Regions from separate parts of the Pseudoalteromonas sp. SS15 genome, predicted to be linked through region 3. Evidence: predicted binding sites of a transcription regulator. Region 3 holds the regulator's gene; each other region holds the start of a gene.

What was found. The regulator LexA, encoded in region 3, represses DNA repair genes until DNA is damaged. The targets are predictions, from matches to a motif close to TACTGTATNNNNATACAGTA.
Region 1: the regulator LexA is predicted to act here: its motif matches at 1,729-1,748, upstream of dinB (DNA polymerase IV).
Region 2: the regulator LexA is predicted to act here: its motif matches at 1,339-1,358, upstream of AAEU28_RS05170 (DNA topoisomerase III).
Region 4: the regulator LexA is predicted to act here: its motif matches at 1,150-1,169, upstream of AAEU28_RS00895 (LexA family protein).

Annotation. Positions count from the first base shown of each region.
Region 1 is NZ_JBMMUD010000002.1:72,682-75,898, forward strand. It holds gene AAEU28_RS04555 (carbon starvation protein A) at 1-339, opposite strand, end outside; gene dinB (DNA polymerase IV) at 662-1,720, opposite strand; gene AAEU28_RS04565 (aldo/keto reductase) at 1,878-2,930, shown strand.
Region 2 is NZ_JBMMUD010000002.1:226,199-229,415, forward strand. It holds gene AAEU28_RS05170 (DNA topoisomerase III) at 1-1,325, opposite strand, end outside; gene AAEU28_RS05175 (4a-hydroxytetrahydrobiopterin dehydratase) at 1,456-1,800, opposite strand; gene phhA (phenylalanine 4-monooxygenase) at 1,811-2,608, opposite strand; gene AAEU28_RS05185 (trans-sulfuration enzyme family protein) at 2,829-3,217, opposite strand, start outside.
Region 3 is NZ_JBMMUD010000010.1:140-3,356, forward strand. It holds gene lexA (transcriptional repressor LexA) at 1,212-1,829, shown strand; gene coxB (cytochrome c oxidase subunit II) at 2,079-3,217, shown strand, end outside.
Region 4 is NZ_JBMMUD010000001.1:199,093-202,309, forward strand. It holds gene AAEU28_RS00885 (tRNA-(ms[2]io[6]A)-hydroxylase) at 1-438, shown strand, start outside; gene AAEU28_RS00890 (shikimate kinase) at 476-976, shown strand; gene AAEU28_RS00895 (LexA family protein) at 1,188-1,601, shown strand; gene AAEU28_RS00900 (Y-family DNA polymerase) at 1,589-2,848, shown strand; gene AAEU28_RS00905 (hypothetical protein) at 2,932-3,217, shown strand, end outside.

The sequences.
Region 1 (3,217 bases), on a different contig from region 3:
ACCTTTGTGGCGCGTACTGGCCCAAAGTGCGCCCATGTCATGCACACCTGCAAAGAAAATCGTACCAAATACTACCCAAAGTACTGCTGGCACCCAGCCCCAGTATACCGCAATGGCAGGCCCGACAATCGGCGCAGCCCCTGCTACTGATGTGAAATGGTGCCCCCAAAGTACCAGTTTATTGGTTGGCACATAATCAACCCCATCCTTAAGCTCGTGGGCTGGGGTAACAAAGTTATCGTCCATTTTAAAAATCTTCGTGGCGATGAACTTAGAATAGACAAACCAGCCAAATAGCATGCCGGCAATACCAAATAATACAATCAGAATAGACTGCATCAGATACTCCTTTTCTCAGTTTTAGTTATACGCTCACTCCACCTTAACACGAAATTTACAATTTCAAATTAAGATTTTAGTCACCTTATAAATCATAGGGTTATTATGCGGTAGCACCGACTTTATGCCGGGTCATTATGCGATAAGCGATAAGCTTTAAGTGAGCGAGATTTGAGTTAGCAAGTTAGCCAATGAATAAATAAAAACCACCATCACTCTGAATTTATTCCAGAGCCTATGAGGTAAGTTACAAAACCCTGCTCTACTCGGTAGCACCGACTTTATGTCGGGTAAATAAAGAGATAACTTAAAGAGGCAATATTTAAGAAAACAAATGCATTTGATTATGGCTTGCTTCTTTTGCCGATAACCCCACTTGAATACCTATTAAACGCACTGCCTTGTGGCCCTGATTCCTTTCAAGTAAATCGGTTAATAATTGGCAGAATAACGCACTGTCTAACTTATCAAACTGGCACTCTTTACTGACCAATTGAAAATCAAAATACTTTACTTTTACGCCCAGCTTTATAATGTGCTGCTCATCTAGATATTTACTGGCTCGAATTTTGAGCTCAGGTAATAATTGTTTGATAATACGCATTTTCAACACGTCAATATCAGCGGTGTCTTGTTCAAATGTGGTTTCTACCCCCACAGATTTGCGCACACGGTCGGTTTCGACCCGCCGCTCATCAATACCATGACAACGACGCCATAACATATCGCCTAATTTGCCAAACTTTTGTTTTAATAAAGTTTCATCGGCATTTTTGATATCTCGACCAAACTCAAAGCCATGGGCAAGCAATTTTTGCATTGTCACTTTGCCTACACCGGGGATTTTTTTAAGTGGAAGACCTTCAATAAATGCATCGACTTTATCTGGGGTGATCACAAATTGGCCATTGGGCTTGTTTTCATCGCTGGCAATTTTTGCCAAAAACTTAATCGGGGCAACCCCAGCTGAAGCAGTTAAACCCGTTTCTTTAAAAATCTCATCACGAATTTGTTGCGCAATTAAAGTCGCGCTGCCTTTGCATTGGGTGCAATCGGTCACATCAAGGTAGGCTTCATCTAAAGACAAGGGTTCAATTAAATCGGTATAACGGGCAAAAATAGCTCTGATCTGCTGTGAGATTTCTTTATAGAGCGACATTCTCCCCGGCACGATGCGCAAATGCGGACATAGCTTTTTCGCCTGATAATTCGACATAGCAGCACGCACACCGTATTCACGAGCAATATAGTTCGATGTCGCCAAAACCCCACGGTTGCTATTGCCGCCAATCGCCATTGGCACTTTAGCCAACTCAGGATTGTCGCGCATTTCTACCGCGGCATAAAAGCAGTCCATGTCTATGTGGATAAATTTACGCATATATGAAAGACTGTATATAAACACAGTCATTATGGCGCAACTTCAGCTTTTATTGCAACTGTTACTGCGCTTTAAGATCAACTACACTAATTACTTAATAAAAAGTAATGTCTCAGTTTTTTTAATACACTCTGAGCAATTAAATCAAGGAGCGCACATGCAATTTAGTCGTTTAGGCAGCAGTCAAATAGATGTTTCTCGTATTTGTCTTGGTAGTATGACATGGGGCTTACAAAACAATCAGCATGATGCCGATGAACAAATCAATTACGCCCTCAGTCAGGGAGTCAATTTTATTGATACCGCTGAAATGTACGCGGTGCCGCCTTCACCAGAAACCTATGGTAAAACTGAAGCAATAATTGGTAATTGGCTTGCACGCCATAAAGAGAAGCGTGAGCAAGTGGTGATTGCCACCAAAATTGCAGGCCCAGGCTTAAACTGGGTTAGAAATGGTGGACCTATTACGCCCGATGCCATTTATAAAGCCATTGATGATTCACTAGCTAGGTTAAATACCGATTACATTGACCTTTACCAATTGCATTGGCCAAATCGCCAATCTCCGCATTTTGCACAGCACAAACCTAATGGTCACAACTTTGTAGATGTCGATACGCAAGCTGAAATCGCCAGTATGGAAGCCATTCTTGAAGCGTTAACAAAGAGTATTAAAGCTGGAAAAATCCGTCATTGGGGTTTATCTGACGACACCACATGGGGCATAAATACGTATTTGCGCCTTGCTGAGCAGCATAACTTAGTAAAGCCTGTATCTATTCAAAATGAGTTCAGCTTATTGCATGCCAAAGACTGGCCATACTTAATTGAAAACTGCTGGCATGAAGATATTGCTTACTTACCTTGGTCACCACTTGCCGCGGGCATGCTAACCGGTAAATATTTAAATGGTGCTCGCCCAGAGGGCAGTCGTTGGACATTGGTTCAACGCCAAGGCTTATTCAGAGACACTGAACAAGCAGGCCTTGCCACAGCTGAGTATGTGGCTTTAGCGAAAAAACTGAATATGACACCCGCACAATTGGCCCTTGCATGGTGCGACCAAGTCAAAGGCGTGACCTCTACAATTATTGGCGCAACCAATATGAGTCAATTAAAAGAGAACATCGCCGCATTTGATATGCCTCTTTCTGAAGAAGCATTAAATGATGTGGCTGACATATTCAGCCGCTACCCTGCGCCTTTTTAATCCGAATTTAGATTATTTAAAGGGCTCTTTGTGAGCCCTTTTGTTATTACCAAACATTGCTTCAATAGCTGTAATCCACTTTTCTAATCGTTATACCAATCCTCTTAATTAAGTGAACTATTTTGAGGCAAGTAAAACTTGTCGGTAGCGAGGCGAAAATTTTGCTATTTAGTTGTTCTAAATAAGAAATATTCAACGAAACTAACGTCAGTTTTAGTCCCTCAAAATGATTAAGTATTATTGAGGATTGGTATTATACTGGCAACCGAAATTTTAAAGGTCCGTTT
Region 2 (3,217 bases), on a different contig from region 3:
AGGCTTTTAAATTTAGAGGTAAATAGCCCACCTTGAATAAGCGTATGGATCTCTCGCTCAGCGTAAACGCTTGGCTCAAAAAATTGCGCTAAGTAGTGCCTTGCAATCAAGTAATACACATTTTGCTCATTTTGATTCAGCGCGCCGCTCGACTTTTTTGAGGTCGGAATAATCGCATGGTGCGCTCCGACTTTGCTGTCGTTCCAAGCTGATGATTTTATCTCCAAATTCGCTTTGCCTGTAAAAGCACTTAGTTTATCGCTAATGGCATCAATGGCGCCCACTACTGAGCTGCGCTCTTTGTAATGGTCTTTTGGCAAATAACGGCAATCTGATCTGGGATAAGTGATCAGCTTATGCCTCTCATACAAACTCTGACAGGTATCAAGTACCGACTGGGCGTTCATGCCAAATACTTTGGCCGCTTCTATTTGTAGAGTCGATAAACTATGCGGCAAAGGGCGCGACTTTTTACTTTGAGTGCTTTTATCTTTGCTCACTTCACCCGGTTGGTTTTTAACTCTGCTCGCCACATTTTCAGCTAAGCCTTTAACAAGTACTCTACTTTCTTCATCCATATAAGGCTGACAGGCTTCGCTTGGTTGCCATTTACCTATGTAACTTGCACCTGCTTGGGTGTTTAACTGCGCTTCGACTTCATAAAACGGTTTTGAAACAAAATTGGCAATTTCCCAATCACGGTATACAACCAAACCCAATACCGGCGTCTGCACTCGACCAATGGATAACACACCTTGATAACCCGCTTGCTGCCCTTTGATGGTACTCATGCGTGTCATATTAATACCATAAAGCCAGTCGGCACGAGCGCGAGACAGCGCTGAAACCGACAGCGATAAAAAATCGAGGTTAGGTTTTAAGTTATTGATGGCTTGCTTAACTGCAGAGGGATTTAAATCGCTTATTAGACAGCGGAGTGTTTGCTCTTTTTGTGATTTAGTGGCGCCACAAAAGTTAATCATTTCATCTATTAAAAGCTGTCCTTCTCTATCTGGATCGCCCGCGTTAACAATGGTTTTAGCCGACTTAATTAACTTTTTAACGGTATTAAACTGTTTTTTGGTTTTACTTTTTGCTACTAGCTGCCATTGCTCTGGCACGATTGGCAGATCGGCAATCGCCCATTTTTTAAATTTAGGGTCGTACGCCTCAGGCTCAGCTTGCTCTAATAAATGGCCTATACACCAAGTAACAATATCGCCGTTCGCCGCTTCAATAAAGCCATCGTTATTCTTATGAGGTTTAGGTAGCGCATTGGCAATGGCTCTGCCTAATGACGGTTTTTCAGCGATATAGAGTTTCATTGTTAGATTTATATACTGTATAAATTAACAGTTATGATAGAGCAATGGCGCGCTAAGTGCCAGAGTTTAAGTTTCAGCCATAAAAAAAGCGCCCATAAAAGGCGCTTTGGTTAAATGATATGTTGAAGTCTTATAGAGCGTTGAAAACGTCGTCTGTTTTCGCTGCACATACAAAATCATTCTTATGCAGGCCTTTGATAGAGTGGCTCCACCAAGTGATTGTCACTTTGCCCCACTCTGTTAGAAGACCAGGGTGATGACCTTCTTCTTCAGCCATGTCGCCCACTTTGTTAGTGAACTCTAATGCCTGCTTGAAGTTTTTGAACTTGAATACACGCTCAAGTTGCATGATGCCATCACGCACTTCTGGAACCCAATCAGGGATCTGCTTAATTAATACTGCTAACTCTTCATCTGACACTTTAGGCGCATCCGCACGACACGCTTCACATTTTTGTGCACTTAAATCAGACATTACAAAATCCTTAACTTGCTAATTTTTCTTTAGGGGGAAACTTTGGCTCAAATAAGCCTAATTCTTTTGCTTCTTGTACCAACGCCATGATATCCATTTGTGAGATATCGAATAAGTCATTAATTGAATTAATTGTGTAGTACAGCGGCTGCATAATATCAATGCGGTATGGCGTACGCAGTACATCTAGCACTTCTAGTTTGTTGATTTCTGGCGTATCAGAGTAAACATACTGCGTTTCTCCCGGGCTTGAAAGCACACCACCGCCATAGATACGTAAGCCGTCTTCAGTTTGCATTAAACCAAATTCAACCGTAAACCAATACAAGCGTGCTAGATATACACGGTCTTTTTTCTCAGCAGCATAACCTAATTGACCATACTTGTGCGTAAACTCAGCAAATGCAGGGTTTGTTAGCATGGCGCAGTGACCAAAAATCTCATGGAAGATATCTGGTTCTTGCAGGTAATCGAACTCTTCACGAGAGCGAATAAATGTTGCTACCGGGAACTTTTTGTTCGCCAATAATCTGAAGAATTCATCAAAATCAATCAGTGCAGGTACAGGCTCTACTTGCCAACCTGTTTCACGACCAAGCGCTTCGTTTAACTCATGAAGCTGAGGAATACGATCGTGTGGTAAGTTTATTTTCTCAAGGCCTTCCATGTACTCGTTACATGCTTTGCCTTCAATGCACTTTAATTGACGTGCAACCAACTCAGACCATATTTTATTTTCTTCTTCGGTCCAAGCGATGATGCCATTTGCATCAGGTTGCTTTGATACATATTTACTTGCTTTAGCCATAATAACCTTCGCTGTTAGTTCGCTCTTGCCCCAGCTTGAGCGCTTCAACTTGTTGACTTGATACTAGGGAAAAGTAAGCAAAAGATTAATAGATGAGATGTTTCAAGGAATCCTGAAAACTCGATTTTTTGGAACCTTTAGTTTACAGCGCTGTACACAAAACAAAACACCACACACAAAAAAGGGACTTTAGAGCCCCTTTTGTGCATTTATAATTACACTAGATTTGCTTAAATGCCTGTTCTAGGTCAGCAATGATGTCGTTAACATCTTCTAAACCAACAGAAATTCGGATCAAACCATCTGAAATACCCGCGGCTTCACGCTCTTCTTTGGTATACGGCGAGTGTGTCATTGAGGCAGGATGCTGAATAAGTGTTTCTGGGTCGCCCAAACTGACCGCTAACGTACAAAGTTCAGTCGCGTTAATAAAACGCTCACCTTGCTCTAGGGTGCCATCGATCTCAAAGGCAATAACGCCACCAGCCCCTTTCATTTGCTCGCCTAAGAATTTGTAACCCGGGTGAGAAGGTAAACCAGGGTAATACACTTCACTGACTTTAGAGTGCGCATTTAAGAACTCAGCGACTTTTTGTGCACTTTGGCAGT
Region 3 (3,217 bases):
TTTTTTGCGTTTAAGTCCCTTTGTAGCTAAAATAGCTCACTTCACCTTGCGCAAAAGAAGCGCTCTCACTGCGTTCGCTGTCGCTAATTTTGCACGATAGCGTCGATGATTGTGTGGGCGCGGCCAGCTTGGCTTCCCATGTGAAAGTAGAACATCGCCAAGTACCTATTTAGAGAAAGCCCGATTCGAAAGAGTCGGGCTTTTTTTGCGTTTAAGTCCCTTTGCAATAGCTAAAATAGCTCACTTCAGTTCGTTTTTACTTGTTAAATCAGTTGGTATGTAGATAAACCTCGTTCGCCTATTCATCCCTGAAGCTGGGTCCCATCGCGCATCCATGCGCTCATCTCAATGAACTGCGAAGCTACGCTTCGGTCTCATTTCGTCCATGTGAAAGTAGAACATCGCCAGGGCCTAATTAGAGAAAGCCCGATTCGAAAGAGTCGGGCTTTTTTGCTTTTATGGTGCTAAATCGTCCTGCACGGTGATGAGGTAATGCTCGGTGGTAAAAAGACGAATTAGCGCAAGGTGAAGAGAGCTGCCTTCACAGTAGCGTCTCTTATCACTCTGAAACATACCCCCTCAGCTTCAGCTAAAATAGCTTATCTCACCTTGCTCAAAGCAAACGTATTCGCTTCGCTCATTGTCGTTAACACTTTGCACTACATTCATCCCTGAAGCTGGGTCCCATCGCGCATCCATGCGCTCATCTCAATGAACTGCGAAGCTACGCTTCGGTCTCATTTCGTCCATGTGAAAGTAGAACATCGCCAGCAAAGGTTGCCCAAGCTAGGCGCCCCCGAGCAATTAAAGAAACCCGTTGCAGAAATGCAGCGGGTTTTTTGCTTTTAAGTCCCTTATCATCAGCTAAGCTAGTTTATCTCACCTTGCGCAAAAGAAGCGCTCTCACTGCGTTCGCAGTCGCTAATTTTGCACGATAGCGCAAGGTGAAGTGAACAGCCTTCACCGTACTTAATCTTAACGGCCTTAACATCAGCTAAGGTGGTTTATCTCACCTTGCGCAAAAGAAGCGTACTCACTGTGTTCGCTGTCGCTAATTTTGCACCTTTCTTGCTCAAAGCAAACGTATTCGCTTCGCTCATTGTCGTTAACACTTTGCACTTTATTGCATTAAATCTATCCAAATTTAGTTTGCCATTTTGGCATAACTGTATATACTCACAGTATCTTTACCTGTATGGAAAACCAGTTGTATGCGACCACTAACGAAACGACAAGAACAAGTATTTGAACTCATCAAAGTCTTCATCAAAGATACAGGTATGCCTCCAACACGAGTTGAAATAGCAGATGCGCTTGGTTTTAAAAGTGCTAATGCTGCTGAGGAACATTTAAAAGCCTTAGCTAAGAAAGGGGTGATAGAAATGGTGCCCGGGGCTAGTCGTGGTATACGTTTAGTCGACGATGGTTCTGCTGAAGATGCAGGTCTTCCCTTGATTGGTAAAGTTGCTGCTGGAGAGCCTATTTTGGCTCAAGAGCATATTGAAAGTCATTATGAAGTCGATCCGAGTTTATTTAAGCCTGCTGCAGATTACTTATTACGTGTAGATGGAATGAGCATGAAAGACATCGGTATTCTTGATGGCGATCTTTTGGCTGTACATAAAGCGCAAGTTGCTCAAAATGGTCAAGTTGTTGTTGCTCGAGTAGACAACGATGTAACAGTTAAAAGGTTAGAACAAAAAGGCAGTAAAGTGCTATTACATGCTGAAAATGCAGAGTTTTCCCCAATCGAGGTTGATCTAGAACACGAATCTTTTGCTATTGAAGGTCTTGCTGTAGGTGTTATAAGAAATTCTAATTGGATGTAACTTCTATATAATTCTAACAATAGGTTAGCTGTACTCTTCTTCTGTTTCTTTAGTCAGCTAACCATATCTCTTCTTACTTTCCATTTTAATATATCAAATTCTTCTATTTTACTTTCTTGCTAATTGTTTATTTATTGACTAATTGTTAATAGGTCATGTATTGCCTTCGACTTTAGTCGGATCCTATGACGGTCATCCAATAATTTTAACTGCGAACTTCTTGCTGAAGTCGATAAATGGGGGCGTCGTATGAGAATAAGTAAATTTGCTTATTTGCTTACTTTTTTGTTGTTGAGTCCACTTTCATTAGCCAATAGTGACTACAACATGAGAAAAGGGGTTACTGATGTAAGTCATAGTGTTTATGAACTACATATGACCATTTTTCTAATCTGTTGTGTAATCGGCTTGATTGTATTTTCGGTGATGTTTTGGGCTTTATTAAAGCACCGAAAATCAAAAGGAGCTGTAGCCGCACAGTTTCATGAAAGTACCAAAGTAGAAATTGTTTGGACTGCAATTCCTTTTCTTATTCTTGTCATCATGGCGATCCCTGCAACTAAGACTTTAATTGCTATGGAGGATACCAGCAAAGCAGACATAACAATTAAGGTCACAGGGTCACAGTGGAAATGGCATTATGAATACCTTGGTCATGACGTCGATTTCTTTTCTGTATTATCTACGCCTTTATCTCAGGTTAATAATGAGGAAGAAAAAACAGAGACCTACCTATTGGATGTTGATAAACCGCTGGTAATACCTACAAACAAAAAAGTGAGATTTTTAATGACGTCAGATGACGTTATTCATTCATGGTGGGTACCTGATTTTGCGGTTAAAAAAGATGCTAATCCTGGCTTTATCAATGAAGCTTGGACCAAAGTAAATGAAGAAGGTATTTACCGAGGTCAGTGCGCTGAGCTATGTGGTAAAGACCATGGCTTCATGCCTGTTGTTGTTGAAGCTGTCTCGCCTGAAAAATTCGAACAATGGTTAATTCAACAACAGTTAGCCAAAACAGAAGCAGCGAAAGAGGCCGAAGCTCTACTGTCACAAACTCTAAGTAAAGAAGAGCTGATGACAGAAGGTCAGACTGTTTACATGGGGTATTGTGCAGCTTGTCATCAACCGACAGGCTTAGGGCTGCCCGGCGTCTTCCCTGGCCTGAAAGATAACGCGGTTGTTAAAGGGGACCTAGATGCGCACATCGATGTGTTGTTGAATGGTCGCCCTGGTACTGCAATGCAGGCATTTGCCAAGCAACTTACAGTAAAGCAGATTGCAGCTGTTATTACATACAAACGCAATAGCTGGGGAAATGATACAGGGGAAGTTATTCAGCCTAGCCAAGTTCAAGAATTTATTGATAAAACGTCAGGAGAGTA
Region 4 (3,217 bases), on a different contig from region 3:
CCAGACAGAATTAAGCTTGTGAAAGCCATGACCGATTTAGCCATCGAAGAGATGATCCACTTTAAACAAGTGTTGAAATTATTAACAGAGCGTGGGGTTACCTTAGGTAACGACCAAAAAGACCCTTATATTAAAGGTATGCGCGCTTTATTTAGACAGGGCACTGATGAATTCTTAATCGATCGTCTATTAGTGGCTGCAGTGATTGAAGCGCGAGGCCACGAACGTTTTTCTTTAGTTGCGGAAGCTTTACCAGAATGCAAAGAGAAAGACTTTTATGTTGCCATTGCTAAATCAGAAGAAAAACATAAAAACCTGTTTGTAGAATTGGGCTACGAATACTTCGATAAAGACATTATTGATGCTCGCTTAGCTGAAATACTGGAAGCTGAAGCTGAGATCTGTAAAAAGATCCCATTTACAGCGGCGCTTCATTAATCAATTTATTTGTGGCTGAATCAATAAGGACTAGCGAATGAAAACGATTATTTTTGGGAACTCGGGCTCTGGAAAATCAACGCTTTCAAAGCGTTTAGCACAAGCACATTCAGCCGCACATTTAGATTTAGATACACTTGCTTGGTTGCCCACGTCACCACCAACTCGGGCACCACTTGAGTCTTCGCTCGATAAAATCAGTGAGTTTGTTCGGTCCCATTCAGATTGGGTGATTGAGGGTTGCTATAGTGATCTCATTAAACCGATCACAGAGCAGTGTCAGCATTTGGTTTTTATCGATTTAGATGTGGAGATCTGTAAAGCCAACGCTAAAGCGCGTCCTTGGGAGCCGCACAAATACCCATCAAAAGAAGCACAAGATGAAAATCTAGACATGTTATTGGCTTGGATTGAAGACTATGACACCAGAGACGATGTATTTTCAAAAGCAGCCCATACAAAACTATTCGAGACTTTCAATGGCAATAAAGTGCGTTTAGAAAGCAATCAGCAAAGTAGGGCGTTTAGCTTGAAGTAGTACGTAATAAATCAAACCTCTCAAAATAGAGCTACTTATAGTGAGAGTTGGTATAAAAACTCAGCGGCTTGGTAAACATCAAGCCGCTTTTTTTTGCCGGCTTTATTCTAAAAGCGCTTCATAGCGCCACTTGGTAACGCTGTTAAGCTTGCCGATATGACTAATTATACATATACTGTATTTATATACAGTATATGTATTTTGGTGCAGTATGAAAGTAATACCTGTTAAAGCAGCAGCGGGGATCACCGGTTTTGAGTCTCCCGCAGCCGAATATAAAGAGCTCGGTTTATCCCTTGACCAACTTATAGTTGGTGACCCTAACGCCACTTTTTTGGGCCTCGCATCTGGTGACTCGATGCAGGGCGTTGGTATTTTTGATGGTGATTTATTAATTGTAGATAGGGCGGCCGAGCCAAAACACCAAGATGTCATTGTTGCCAACTTTAACAATGAGTTTGTATGTAAAATCCTTGATATCCATAATCGACGCCTATTGTCTGCATCACCTTTGTTTAAACCTGTGTTTATCAGTGATTGTGATGTTTTTCAGCTCGAAGGTATTGTGACTGGTTCATTAAGAATGCATCGGCAAAACATGAGATTAAAACAATGTATGCGTTAATTGATGCCACCTCGTTTTATGCTTCAGCCGAAAAAGTGTTCGACTTATCAATACGTAAGCGACCCGTTGTGGTGCTCTCAAACAACGACGGCTGCATTGTTGCTGCATCTCCTGAAGTAAAAAAACTTGGCGTTCCAAAGTTTGAGCCTTACTTTAAATTAAAGCCTATTTTAGATAAGCATAATGTGGTTATTCGCTCTTCAAATTATGAGTTATACGCCGATTTAAGTGACAAAATGATGGCCATTATCAACCGTTTTAGTGATCAACATTATGTATATTCCATTGACGAGTCATTTCTAAAGTTTGATGGCTATAGTGATGTGGTGAGCTCTTGGTATGAATATGGTCATCTTATTCGTCGCACAGTCTGGCGAAAAACCAAATTACCAGTGGGGGTAGGTTTTGGGCCAACACCGACACTTGCGAAAGCCGCTAATCATGCGGCTAAGAAGTTTGTAGGCGCAACAGGCGTTGCCGTTATTGACAGTGAAAAATCTCGAAAGCAAATTTTAGCCAATATGGCAGTATCGGATATTTGGGGCGTAGGGCGCCGATTAACCAAGCAACTTAAGTTATTCGGCATCGAAAGTGCGTTAGATTTGGCTAAACAAAACCCAAAAATAATGCGAAAACAATTTAGTGTTGTGCTTGAGCGAACGATATCAGAGCTTAACGGGGTGTCATGTTTATCATGGGATGATGTAAAACAGCGCAAAAAAGAAGTATTCAGCACCCGCAGTTTTGGTGAGCGCGTTGAAAACCCATTCGCACTTAAAGCGTCATTGGTAACGCATTGTTCAATCGTAGCCAAGAAACTACGCAAACAAGGATCTTTAACGAAGCGATTAATTATCTTCGCTCATAGTTCACCACATGAAGATAATTACTATAAAAGGTCGTTTATTCAGAAACTTGCTGTGCCATCGAATGATAGTATGGTATTTGCCAAACAAGTCGAGTTGGTATTCAGCCAATTGTTCCAACCTGGTGTGCGATACTACAAAGCGGGTATTGGCGCCATTGAACTCGAAGACGATATGCACCAACAAATTGATATGTTTAATGTTTCTGGCGATAAACCTGAGCTTATGCAATGTTTAGATACAATAAATAAACGCTACGGTAGTAGTAGCTTACGTATTGGGACAGAATTACAAAGTAATCAGTGGCAAATGAAACGAGATTGGTTATCGAGAAGATATACAACGCGATGGACTGAGATCCCGCTAATAAAATGCCAATAAAACATGGTAGAAAATATCGGTTAGAAAAAACAATCTATACTCAAAGCAGTAAAGCTAACGCAAAGTGCTTATGGTGAAGGAATATGTTTAACAAATTGATATTTGCAATAGTGATATTATTAAATTCAAATTTAGCAAACAGTACAAGCAATGAAATTTCAATTGGTATTGCTGTCAAAGAAAACAAATACATTGCAGATATAAAAGAGATTGTCACACAAGCTTACAACGAATTAGATAAGACCGTTATTTGGAAAAACTTGCCAACAAGCCGATCGCTCAGGTTAACGAATAAAGGTAAGTTAGATGCAGAATTTTTGCGAGTCAATTCAGTTGCTGATGAATATGAAAATCTAATAAAGATAGATG